2 linked regions of the Pontibacter akesuensis genome follow. The protein of the gene in region 2 interacts with the protein of the main gene of each other region in a pairwise test. Links are inferred from orthologs where the notes say so. Each region holds a gene or a part of one and is shown on either strand. Other genes may lie near its edges.

What was found. The genes of interacting proteins can lie anywhere in the genome.
Region 1: the proteins of leuS (region 2) and ligA interact in binary tests that used the Escherichia coli proteins (3 or more experiments, as listed by UniProt). The link is inferred for Pontibacter akesuensis from one-to-one orthologs.

Annotation. Positions count from the first base shown.
Region 1 is NZ_CP014766.1:13,072-18,082, reverse strand. Bases 1,402-4,317 are described here. They hold ligA (NAD-dependent DNA ligase LigA), read right to left. Parts: upstream 3,907-4,317; coding sequence 1,897-3,906; downstream 1,402-1,896. Other genes in these bases: A0W33_RS00075 (ABC transporter permease), read left to right, coding at 1,402-1,608. Outside these bases: A0W33_RS00080 (ABC transporter ATP-binding protein), read left to right, coding at 1-832; more of A0W33_RS00075, read left to right, coding at 829-1,401; A0W33_RS00060 (Smr/MutS family protein), read right to left, coding at 4,711-5,011. UniProt on the Escherichia coli protein: DNA ligase that catalyzes the formation of phosphodiester linkages between 5'-phosphoryl and 3'-hydroxyl groups in double-stranded DNA using NAD as a coenzyme and as the energy source for the reaction.
Region 2 is NZ_CP014766.1:4,500,280-4,505,713, forward strand. Bases 778-4,116 are described here. They hold leuS (leucine--tRNA ligase), read left to right. Parts: upstream 778-1,147; coding sequence 1,148-3,916; downstream 3,917-4,116. Other genes in these bases: A0W33_RS19110 (DsbA family protein), read right to left, coding at 778-968; A0W33_RS19120 (MarR family winged helix-turn-helix transcriptional regulator), read right to left, coding at 4,057-4,116. Outside these bases: A0W33_RS19105 (spheroidene monooxygenase), read left to right, coding at 1-176; more of A0W33_RS19110, read right to left, coding at 294-777; more of A0W33_RS19120, read right to left, coding at 4,117-4,557; A0W33_RS21120 (DUF6728 family protein), read right to left, coding at 4,922-5,089; ispG ((E)-4-hydroxy-3-methylbut-2-enyl-diphosphate synthase), read right to left, coding at 5,210-5,434.

The sequences.
Region 1 (5,011 bases), 4.5 Mb from region 2 along the record:
GGGTAAGTCCACCACCATCCGGATTTTACTGGGCCTGCTGCCGGTGCCAAAAGGGCAGGTGCTGCTGCACGGGCTGGACCTGAAGGAGAACCGCATCCACATTCTGAGCCGTACCGGCGCCCTCATCGAAATGCCTACGCTATACCGCCACCTATCTGGCTACGATAACCTGGAAATGCACCGCCGGATGGTGCAGGCACCCAAGGCGCGCATTGCGGAGGTGCTGCAAACCGTGGGACTCACACAGGACGCAAAGCGCAAGACAAAAGAATACTCGCTGGGCATGAGCCAGCGCCTGGGCATTGCCCTGGCTTTGCTTGCCGACCCCGAACTGTTGATTTTAGATGAACCAACCAATGGATTGGACCCCAGTGGAATACGAGAGATACGGGAGCTTATCATCCGGCTGAACCGCGACTTTGGCAAAACCATATTTCTCTCCAGCCATTTGCTTTCAGAAATAGAGAAATGCGCCACCGAACTGGCTATTATCGACAAGGGCGCCACCCTGTACCAGGGCAGTTTGCAGAACCTCTACCAGAGTGCTTTCCAGACAAATCTGCTGCAACTGGAAACCAACAATAATACATTAGCCCATAAGCTACTGTCGGATCACCAGTACCACGTGCTGCCGCAGGAGGCAGATAGCGTAACAGTGCAGGTGCAGCATAAAACCGAGGTGGCATCACTAAACCGCTTGCTGGTGGAAAACGGGCTGGAGGTGTACCGCCTCAGTAGCAACACCCAGAATCTGGAAGAACTGTTTCTGCACATTACCAACGCCGATGCTGCCGCGCCTGCTACACGTCAATCAGAGCCTGCAAAACTATGAATAGCTTAACCTACTATGGTAACAGCCTAAGCGCTGAAACCCTGAAGCTGAAAAACACTTTCTCGCTGTGGTTGGCCGTGTTGGCTCCCTGCGCCCTCATCAGCATGTATGTGCTTGTGTTTTGGGCAAAAGGAGAGCATATGGTCAAAGACGGAGCTAATGCCTGGCATGCCTTCGCCGCGCAAAGCTTTATGGTATACACCATCATGCTGATGCCCATTTTTATCGCCCTGCTAACGAGCCTCACCAATGGCATTGAGCACAAGTCGAATGGATGGAAACACCTCTATAGCCTGCCGCTGCCCAAGGGCGCTATTTACCTGGCGAAGGCAAGTACCGTGTTAGGGTTGGTGCTGCTAAGCAATGCGGTGTATGTGGTGGCCTACCTGGCTGCTGGTTTTTTCCTTAGCCTGGTGCGCCCTGATCTCGGCTTTGATGTAGTGGAAGGGTTGAATATTGTCTACATCACCTGCCTGAAACTGTACCTGTCCTGCTTTGTGATTGTAGCGCTGCAGTTCTGGCTGAGTATGCGCTGGAGCAGCTTTGCTTTAAGTATGGGCGTCGGAACAGTGGCCATTATTACGGTGATGGTGGCAATGCGCTGGGAACACATCCACTACTATCCATTCGCCTATCCGCTCATGACCGTTATGACGTTTCCGAAGGGCAACGATGTGCAGCAGGTATTTGTAGAGCCGGTATTGCTGAGTCTGGGATCGGGCCTGCTGATTTTTATACTTGGGTATTTTGATGTAGCCCGAAAGCGCATCTCCTGATTTTATAGTTTAGTTTAGTTGTTTGTTGTTTGAAAGGTTGGGCAGCACCGTTAAACGGTGCTGCTCTTCTTTTTTAGGATAAGCAATGGCGTGCTAAGATCTTAGAGGCAGGTACTCAATAAGATTATTCAAATCTTAAACCCTCCTCCTGGCTTCCTCCCAGAGGGAGGAGGGATTTGTTACTTTTGCTACTTGTGTGCAAAACAGCACGGGCAATTTATGTTCCCTTGCCCGAGTTGGTAGAAGGTTGGGGTGAGGTGACTTATATAGCAGAAGCAAAGGCAGTCTTTACCCGATCATCCTTAAAAATTCTTCTTCACTGAGTATGGTTATGCCCAGGCTTTCCGCTTTCTCCAGTTTAGATGGCCCCATTTTATCGCCGGCCACCAGGTAAGACAGCTTCTTGGAGATAGAACTTACCACCTTGCCGCCATGGCTGATGATCAGTTGCTGCAGCTCTTCACGGCTCACACTCTCAAATACGCCGGAAATTACAAACGTCTGCCCCACAAACTTATCGCTCTGCATCTCAGGTACCGTGTTCTCGGACCTAAATTGCAAGCCAGCCGCTTTAAGCCGCTCCACGAGCTGCACCTGATCCGGGTCCTGAAAGTAAGCAAGTATGGAGCGGGCAATGCGCTCACCAATTTCGTTTATGGCAATCAGTTCCTCATACGTGGCACCCCGCAAGGCCTCTAAGTCGGGCAGGCCCTGCGCCAGTTTTTTGGCTACCGTGCTGCCCACAAACCGAATTCCTAAAGCAAACAACACGCGGTCGTACGGCGTGGCTTTGGATTTCTCGAGGCTCTGCAGAATGTTGTTCGCTGATTTCTCGCCCATGCGCTCCAGTTCCACCAGCTGCTTAAAGGTCAGGTCGTAGAGGTCGGCTGCATTGCGTACCAGTCCTGTTTCGTACAATTGCTCAATAGTTTCCGGGCCCAGACCGTCGATGTTCATGGCTTTGCGGGAGATGAAGTGCTCCAGCTTCGCCTTGATCTGCGGCGGGCAACCCTTGTCGTTCGGGCAGTAAAAATGCGCTTCGCCTTCCGATCGAATCAGTTCGGTGCCACAGGCCGGGCAACTGGTTGGGTAAAGTATAGGCTGGCTGTCAGCGGGGCGTTTTTCAAAATCAACTCCCGTGATCTTAGGAATAATCTCGCCGCCCTTCTCTACAAAAACGATATCGCCCAGGCGCAGGTCCAGGCGCTGAATTTCATTAGCGTTGTGCACAGAAGCCCGTTTTACCACAGTTCCGGCTAGCTGCACCGGTTCCAGTAGGGCTACCGGCGTAACGGCACCCGTGCGTCCCACCTGGTACTGAATTCCTTGCAACTGAGTAGCCGCGCTCATGGCGGCATACTTATAGGCAATCGCCCAGCGCGGGCTCTTGGCTGTAAAGCCCAGCTCTTCCTGCAGGGCGTAGCTATTTACTTTCACCACTACGCCATCGGTTGCAATCGGCAGTTCAAATCGCTTTGTTTCCCACTCGTTGATATAAGCCATCACATCGTCTATACTGCCGCACTTGCGCCAGGTATCAGACACCTTAAAGCCCCATTTATGGATGGCCTGCAGGCTTTCGGAATGGGTTTCGAAATGAATTTTGTCAGTGTGGAAGCTGTAGGAGAAGCAGCCTAACTTACGGGCGGCCACCACGGCAGAATCCTGCTGCTTTAGCGTACCTGATGTGGCGTTGCGCGGGTTGGCCAGCAATTGCTCACCTGTTTCTTCGCGCTCAGCATTGAGTTGCTCGAACACCTGGAACGGCATAAACACTTCGCCGCGCACTTCAAACAGCTCTGGGAAACCTTCGCCATGCGCCTGCAGCGGTACATCGTGAATGGTGCGTACGTTGGCGGTGATGTTATCGCCACGGGTGCCGTCGCCGCGGGTGGCACCCTGCACAAACCTACCTTTTTCGTAGGTAAGGCTAATGGCCACACCGTCAAACTTCTGCTCGCAGACATATTCTACTTCATCGCCCACAACCTTGCGCACGCGCTTGTCAAATTCCCGCAGGTCCTCTTCTGAGTAAGTGTTGCTAAGCGAGAGCATCGGCCACTTGTGGTAAACAGTTTCAAAGTTCTTCGTCACGGTGCCACCCACGCGCATGCTGGGGGAGTGGGGCAGCCGCAGCTCCGGGTGTTGCTCCTCGAGTGCCTCCAGCCGCTTCAGGAGCTGGTCAAATTCGAAATCAGAAACTTCGGAAACGCTGTTCTGGTAATACTGGTAATTCAGGTGGTTTATTTTCTGCGTCAGCTCCTGTATCTCCAGGGCCGGATCTTGCGCTGTAGCCATGTGTTGTGTCTTTTATACTTCCTGTAAAAATAGGAAACAGATTCTAAAGCACACAGGAAATAGGGCAGATGGTTTAGGGGCTTTTGCTGTGGGGAAGTATGAATTTATACTTGCTGCGGTATGCGCTAATTCTTTTTGTCTGAATCAGGATTTTTAGTATTGGAGGATTGGCAGGATGACTCCCATTTCCTGAGCAAGCGCCAAGTTTATCCCGACTATAGTATGGCTACTACTCCTTAGAAGTGTGGGAGGTATTTTTAGAAAGGAAAACAAAACATCAACGACAAGCCTGTAAGCCGGGTTCTGTCGCTACGCCCGAAGGCACAGCGTCTTATCATTTATCTAGGCCTGCACTCGCGCGCAGGCTCCATCGACCTACCCACTGACATCGGACGAGCAGCCCTTAGCCCCGCCGAAGCGAGGCGCTGCCAGCCTATTTGGTCTTTCAACTCCTAAGGTTTACCCAGCCGGACTGGTCACCCAGCCGCTGGTGCGCTCTTACCGCACCTTTTCACCCTTACCAGCACAAGGCTGGCGGTTATTTTCTGTGGCACTGGCTGTATCCCAATTGCTCAGGACCCTTCCCGTTAGGAAGTAGGATGCTCTGCGTTGCCCGGACTTTCCTCTCCCCCCGAAAGGGCAGCGATAAGACGGCTTGCCGTTGATACTTTGTTCAGCAGCAAAGATAACAAATAACCAGAACCGTAGGTTCTGGTTTTGTTCTGAGTCACGAATTCTGAGTCTTGAGTTATAAATATATGGGACAACTCGTGACTCAGAACCCATGACTCAGAACTACCAAGGCTATTTCAGCTTTACCAGCGTGGCGCCGTAGCCAAACTTTTCTTTGTGAGCATCTTTGTAGTGCTGAATGCCTGGGGTGCGACTCAGGATTTTCTGAAGTTCCTTGCGCAGCACGCCGTTGCCGGCCCCGTGAATGAACACGATCTCGTGCATATTGGTGGCCATGGCACGATCCAGGGCATCCTGGAACCGCTCCAACTGCAGCTTCAGCATGGCGCTGTTGCTCATGCCGCTGTGGTCGTCGATCAGCTTCTCGATGTGCAGGTCCACTTCGTGCTCCGGTGCGGTCAGTTTAAAATTC
Region 2 (5,434 bases):
GGGAGGCAATGAAACAGTACGCCTATCGGCACCCGCTGCACCAGGAAGTGATGCGGCGGACACGGGCCGAAAAGTGGTATGCAGAAGAACTGTTTGCCCGCTTCAAACCCATCAGCAGTCAGGGCACCTGGAATGGTGTTGATCCGCTGCAGGAGGTGCTGGCACAGCAGCTTTGATCTAAGTATACTTTTATTTGTGCTTCTTGAATTTCTGTGAGATCTCTCCTATCGTCGAGAAGACAATGGTATAGGAAGAAAAATCTTGTGTCTTACGTCCTGATACTTGTGTCTGATTTAGTCCTTCAGCGGGTTTTCGTCAGGAGCCAATTGCTGCAGCACACGGTTCAGGTGCGCCTGCATGCCCTCGTAGGGTCGGTATCCCCGCGCGATCAGGTGAATGTTTGTGCCATTGAGCAAGTATAAACTCGGGAATGCTGTGGCCTGCAAGTGTTTAGCAATAGTGAAATCCTGCTGCGTCTTTTCCTTCATTTCCTCCGACTCGAATTTCTCTAAAAACGTGTCTTCATCCACACCGAAGGTACTTGCTATGCTTGCCAGCACCGCGGGTTTTGTTACGTCGTTGTTGCGGGCATAAAAAGCGCTTTGCACTGCGGCGGCCATTTCAAACTCCTGCTCAGGCTGCAGGTAGCGCACAGTCACCGTAGCGCGGCAGGCAGGCTCAGTGTCGTAGACAAAATCCTCCCGCTCAAAAAAAGAATAGTCGAATGGCTGCCCTGTTACCTGCTCCACGTCCTCCCAATGCTGGCGGATGCTCGCTTTCAAATGATCATCCAGCGGCTTCTCGGTGCCGGGGCGCAGGCCGCCCAGTACCAGTTTGAACTGCAGCTTTCCCTCCTGCTCCGCCACCAGGCGCTTAATCACCGGCGCAAAGCCGTAGCACCACGAGCACATCGGGTCCATCACATAAATCAGGTGCATGATATCGAGTAGGTCGTGCTTCTTTTCCATGGTATGCCGGTTTTTACGCAAAGGTAAGATTTTTGCTTTTTTTGCTTTCATGTTTATACTCCATTTTAAACTTGTAAACGGGCCTCAAAAGCAATTTTGCCCCGACTGCAGTCAACATTTAAAAGATTAACAATTATCTTAGCAGCTTAACCAGGAATCAGATAACACAGCTATACCAAATGTCAGAGTATAATTTCAAAGATATTGAGAAGAAGTGGCAGCAGTACTGGGAAGAGAACCAGACCTTCAAAGCGACTGCCACCAGCGATAAACCAAAGTACTACGCCCTGGATATGTTCCCATATCCTTCTGGTGCCGGCCTGCATGTGGGCCACCCGCTCGGTTATATTGCCTCTGACATCGTGAGCCGCTACAAGCGCCTGAAAGGATTTAACGTGTTGCACCCGATGGGCTTTGATGCCTTTGGTTTGCCCGCCGAGCAGTATGCCATCCAGACAGGCCAGCATCCGGCTATCACCACAGAGCAGAACATCAAGCGCTATGTGGAGCAGCTGAAGAACATCGGTTTCTCATTTGACTGGGAGCGCGAGATCCGCACTTCAGAGCCCGATTACTACAAGTGGACTCAGTGGATTTTCATGCAGCTGTTTAACTCCTACTACAACTACAGCACCGACAAAGCCGAACCGATTGATGCGCTGGTGCGTGTGTTTGAGCAAAGCGGAAACGAAAAAGTAAACGCCGCCTGCGATGAGGATACGCCCGCTTTCTCGTCTGCCGACTGGGCTAGTTACAGTGAGCAGCAGCAGGCCGAAATGCTGTTGAAGTATAGACTGACATACGTGGCCGAGGCCGTGGTAAACTGGTGCCCTGCCATGGGCACGGTGCTCGCCAACGACGAAGTGGTGGGCGGTGTGTCGGAGCGCGGCGGCTATCCGGTGGAGCGTAAGAAAATGCGCCAGTGGATGATGCGCATCACTGCCTATGCCGAGCGCCTGCTGCATGGCCTCGATGACATCGACTGGCCGGAGCCGATCAAAGAAATGCAACGCAACTGGATCGGCAAATCAGTGGGTGCCGAGCTTGATTTTAAGGTAGAAAATGCTGCGGATAAGATTAAGGTATTCACTACCCGTATCGATACGATTTTCGGAGTTTCGTTTGTGGTGCTGGCGCCGGAGCATGACTTAGTAGCGCAGATCACCACAGATGCACAGCGTGCCGAAGTGGAGGCGTACGTGAACGTGGCTAAAAACCGTTCGGAGCGCGAGCGCATGACGGACGTGAAAGCTGTGAGCGGGGTGTTTACCGGCGCCTATGCCACCAACCCAATCTCGAATGAGCGTGTGCCGATCTGGATTGCCGATTACGTGCTGGCTGGATACGGTACAGGTGCCGTGATGGCCGTTCCGGGTCACGACTCCCGCGACTACGCCTTTGCGAAGCATTTTAACCTGCCGATCCCAGAAGTGGTGGCCGGCGGCAACCTGGAAGTGGAGGCCTACGGTGCAAAAGAAGGCAAGATCATCAACTCCGGTTTCCTGAACGGCATGGACGTAAAGGAAGCTATACTTGCCGGAATTGCCAGAGCCGAGGAATTGGGCGTGGGCAAGGGCCGCACCCAGTTCCGCATGCGCGACGCTGTGTTCAGCCGCCAGCGCTATTGGGGGGAGCCGGTGCCAGTGTACTACAAAAACGGTATCCCACACCTGATCAAGCAAGAGGAGCTGCCGCTGGAACTGCCGAAAATAGATGCGTATCTGCCAACTGAAACAGGTGAGCCGCCGCTTGGCCGCGCTGTGGATTGGAAGTATGAAAACGAATATGAGTATGAGCTGAGCACCATGCCGGGCTGGGCTGGCAGCAGCTGGTACTGGTACCGCTACATGGACCCCCAGAACGACAGCGCCTTCGCTGATGAGGATATCGTGAAGTACTGGCGCAATGTGGACCTGTACATCGGTGGCTCTGAGCACGCCACGGGGCACCTGCTGTACTCGCGCTTCTGGAACAAGTTCATGTTCGACATGGGATTGGTGGTAGAACAGGAGCCTTTCAAGAAGCTCATCAACCAGGGCATGATCCAAGGGCGCTCTAACTTTGTGTACCGCATCAACGGCACAAACAAGTATGTTTCATTTGGGCTGAAGGAGCAGTATGAGACTTCACAGCTGCACGTGGACGTAAACATCGTGGAAAACGATGTCCTGGACCTGGAGGCGTTCAAGAACTGGCGCCCTGAAAATGAGGATGCCGAGTTTATATTGGAGGACGGCAAGTACATCTGCGGCGTGGAGATCGAGAAGATGTCAAAATCCAAGTATAACGTGGTGAACCCGGATGACATTGTGGAGCGCCAGGGAGCCGACACGCTGCGCATGTACGAGATGTTTCTGGGACCGCTGGAGCAGTTCAAGCCATGGAATACCAACGGCATGGACGGCGTGCATAAATTCCTGAAGAAGTACTGGAGGCTGTTCTACGACCAGGAAGGCAACCTGCAGGTAACCGACGAGCAACCGACAGCACAGGAATTAAAAGCATTGCATAAGACGATCAAGAAGGTGGAGGACGACATCGAGCGGTTCTCCTTCAATACCTCCGTTTCTACCTTCATGATATGCGTGAACGAGCTAAGCCAGCTTAAGTGCAGCAAACGCGCCATCCTGGAGCCGCTTACGGTTATACTTTCACCCTACGCGCCGCACATTACAGAAGAGCTGTGGCAGCAGTTAGGCCATAGCGAAAGCATCAGCTACGCCAGCTTTCCGGAATTTAAAGAAGAGTACCTGTTAGAAAACACGTTTGAATACCCGGTGTCGGTGAATGGCAAGATGCGTGCAAAGCTGGAGTTTGCGTTGGATGCGCCACGGGAGGATATAGAAAAAGCCGTGCTGGCTGAGGAACAGGTAACAAAGTTCTTTGAAGGCAAGGCTCCTAAGAAAGTCATACTTGTGCCCGGCAAAATCATTAACATTGTAGTATAAATACAGCTTTAGCTAAACAAAAAAGCCGTACAGGATGAACCTGTACGGCTTTTTTGTTTAACCTGATCAGGAGAGATACGGCAGGTAAAATGTATGCCGCTCTATGATCAGAAAAAGAGGTTAGATTAGTTTAGAATAGATCAGGCGTTTATGCTCTCTGTAGTAATTGTTTTTTCATCCGCTGCATTTATAGATTCTCTTACTTTGTAAAGAAGGTGCACCAAGGTTGTCGCCTCTTCTTCTGTGAGCCCCTTCAATAAGTTATCCAACTCCCCCAGGTCAGCATCAATGTTATTTATTAATTCCTGCCCCACCGGAGAAATGAGGATGTTAACCAAACGCTTATCAGCGGGATTCTGGGTAACTGTTACAAGACCTTTTGCACTTAATCTGCTTACCAACCGCGACGCATCCGACATCTTATCAAGCATTTTTTCACGCATGAAGGAAGTAGAGACAGGTTTTGGATGTTGATCGCGAAGAATACGCAACGCATTGTACTGTTGCGAGGTAATGTTATGTCTTTTAAAAAAGGTTTCATACCCATTGCTCAGAAAGCCATAGGTGTACAGGATGCTAACACTGGCTTTCTGCCATTCATTCCGGAAGCTTTTGATTCCGACTTCGTTCTCTAGAATCATATTATTTGTAAGGTGAGTTTCTCAATAATAATAAAAAAAAACCTTTTTTCTGAGCCTGTCAGCAGCTTTTTTTATCCTGCGGTAAGGTACGGCGAAAGTTATTTAAATCTCTTTCCAGCAAAAAGCACCTGATAAGCTAATGTATGTACATAAAATAGCCATTGATTTAAACGCGGCTTCCCGCTACAGTACTACTGAAAAACAGGCGTTTCTTGTTTATTGGGTGTTATAAAGATGCAGAAAACGCTATTTTTAAACATTTAATAGTAGCTGAAACACCTCAAGTTCTGCTCGTACCACAAAAAAATCCCCGGCTGCTAAAACACGTAAGCAAACGGGGATTTCTGTCTTAGAGCACTTAAGGCTAAATATGTGTCACAATAAAATAAATAATACCAGCCAGAAACATCAACATCGAAATTTTATTGATGGTGTGCATGGTGCGCAAATTGAAATTCGTCTTGCGGTTTGGGTCTTTCTTTCGGAAGAAGTAGTTGGCCACCTCCGACAAATCAAACAATCCCTTTTTCATATATTAGGTTTAAGTTGTTACGTAGTTGCTCCGGGCACTAGCAGTTAAACTCCTGCCCTACTGTTACATTAACAAAAAAATGAGGCAAACTATTTAAAAAAAATCAATTATTTAGACAGTTTATTCCTCCAGATGGATGGGTTCAATCCACTTGTCATCCTCCCGAATAAGGTCAATCAACTCATCCACGGCACGATCAGCCGGAACCGCCTTTTTGATTACGTTCTGCCCGCGGTACAAGGCTATTTTGTCTTTACCAACGCCTACATACCCATAGTCTGCGTCAGCCATCTCACCGGGGCCGTTTACAATGCAGCCCATAATCCCGATTTTCACTCCTTTCAG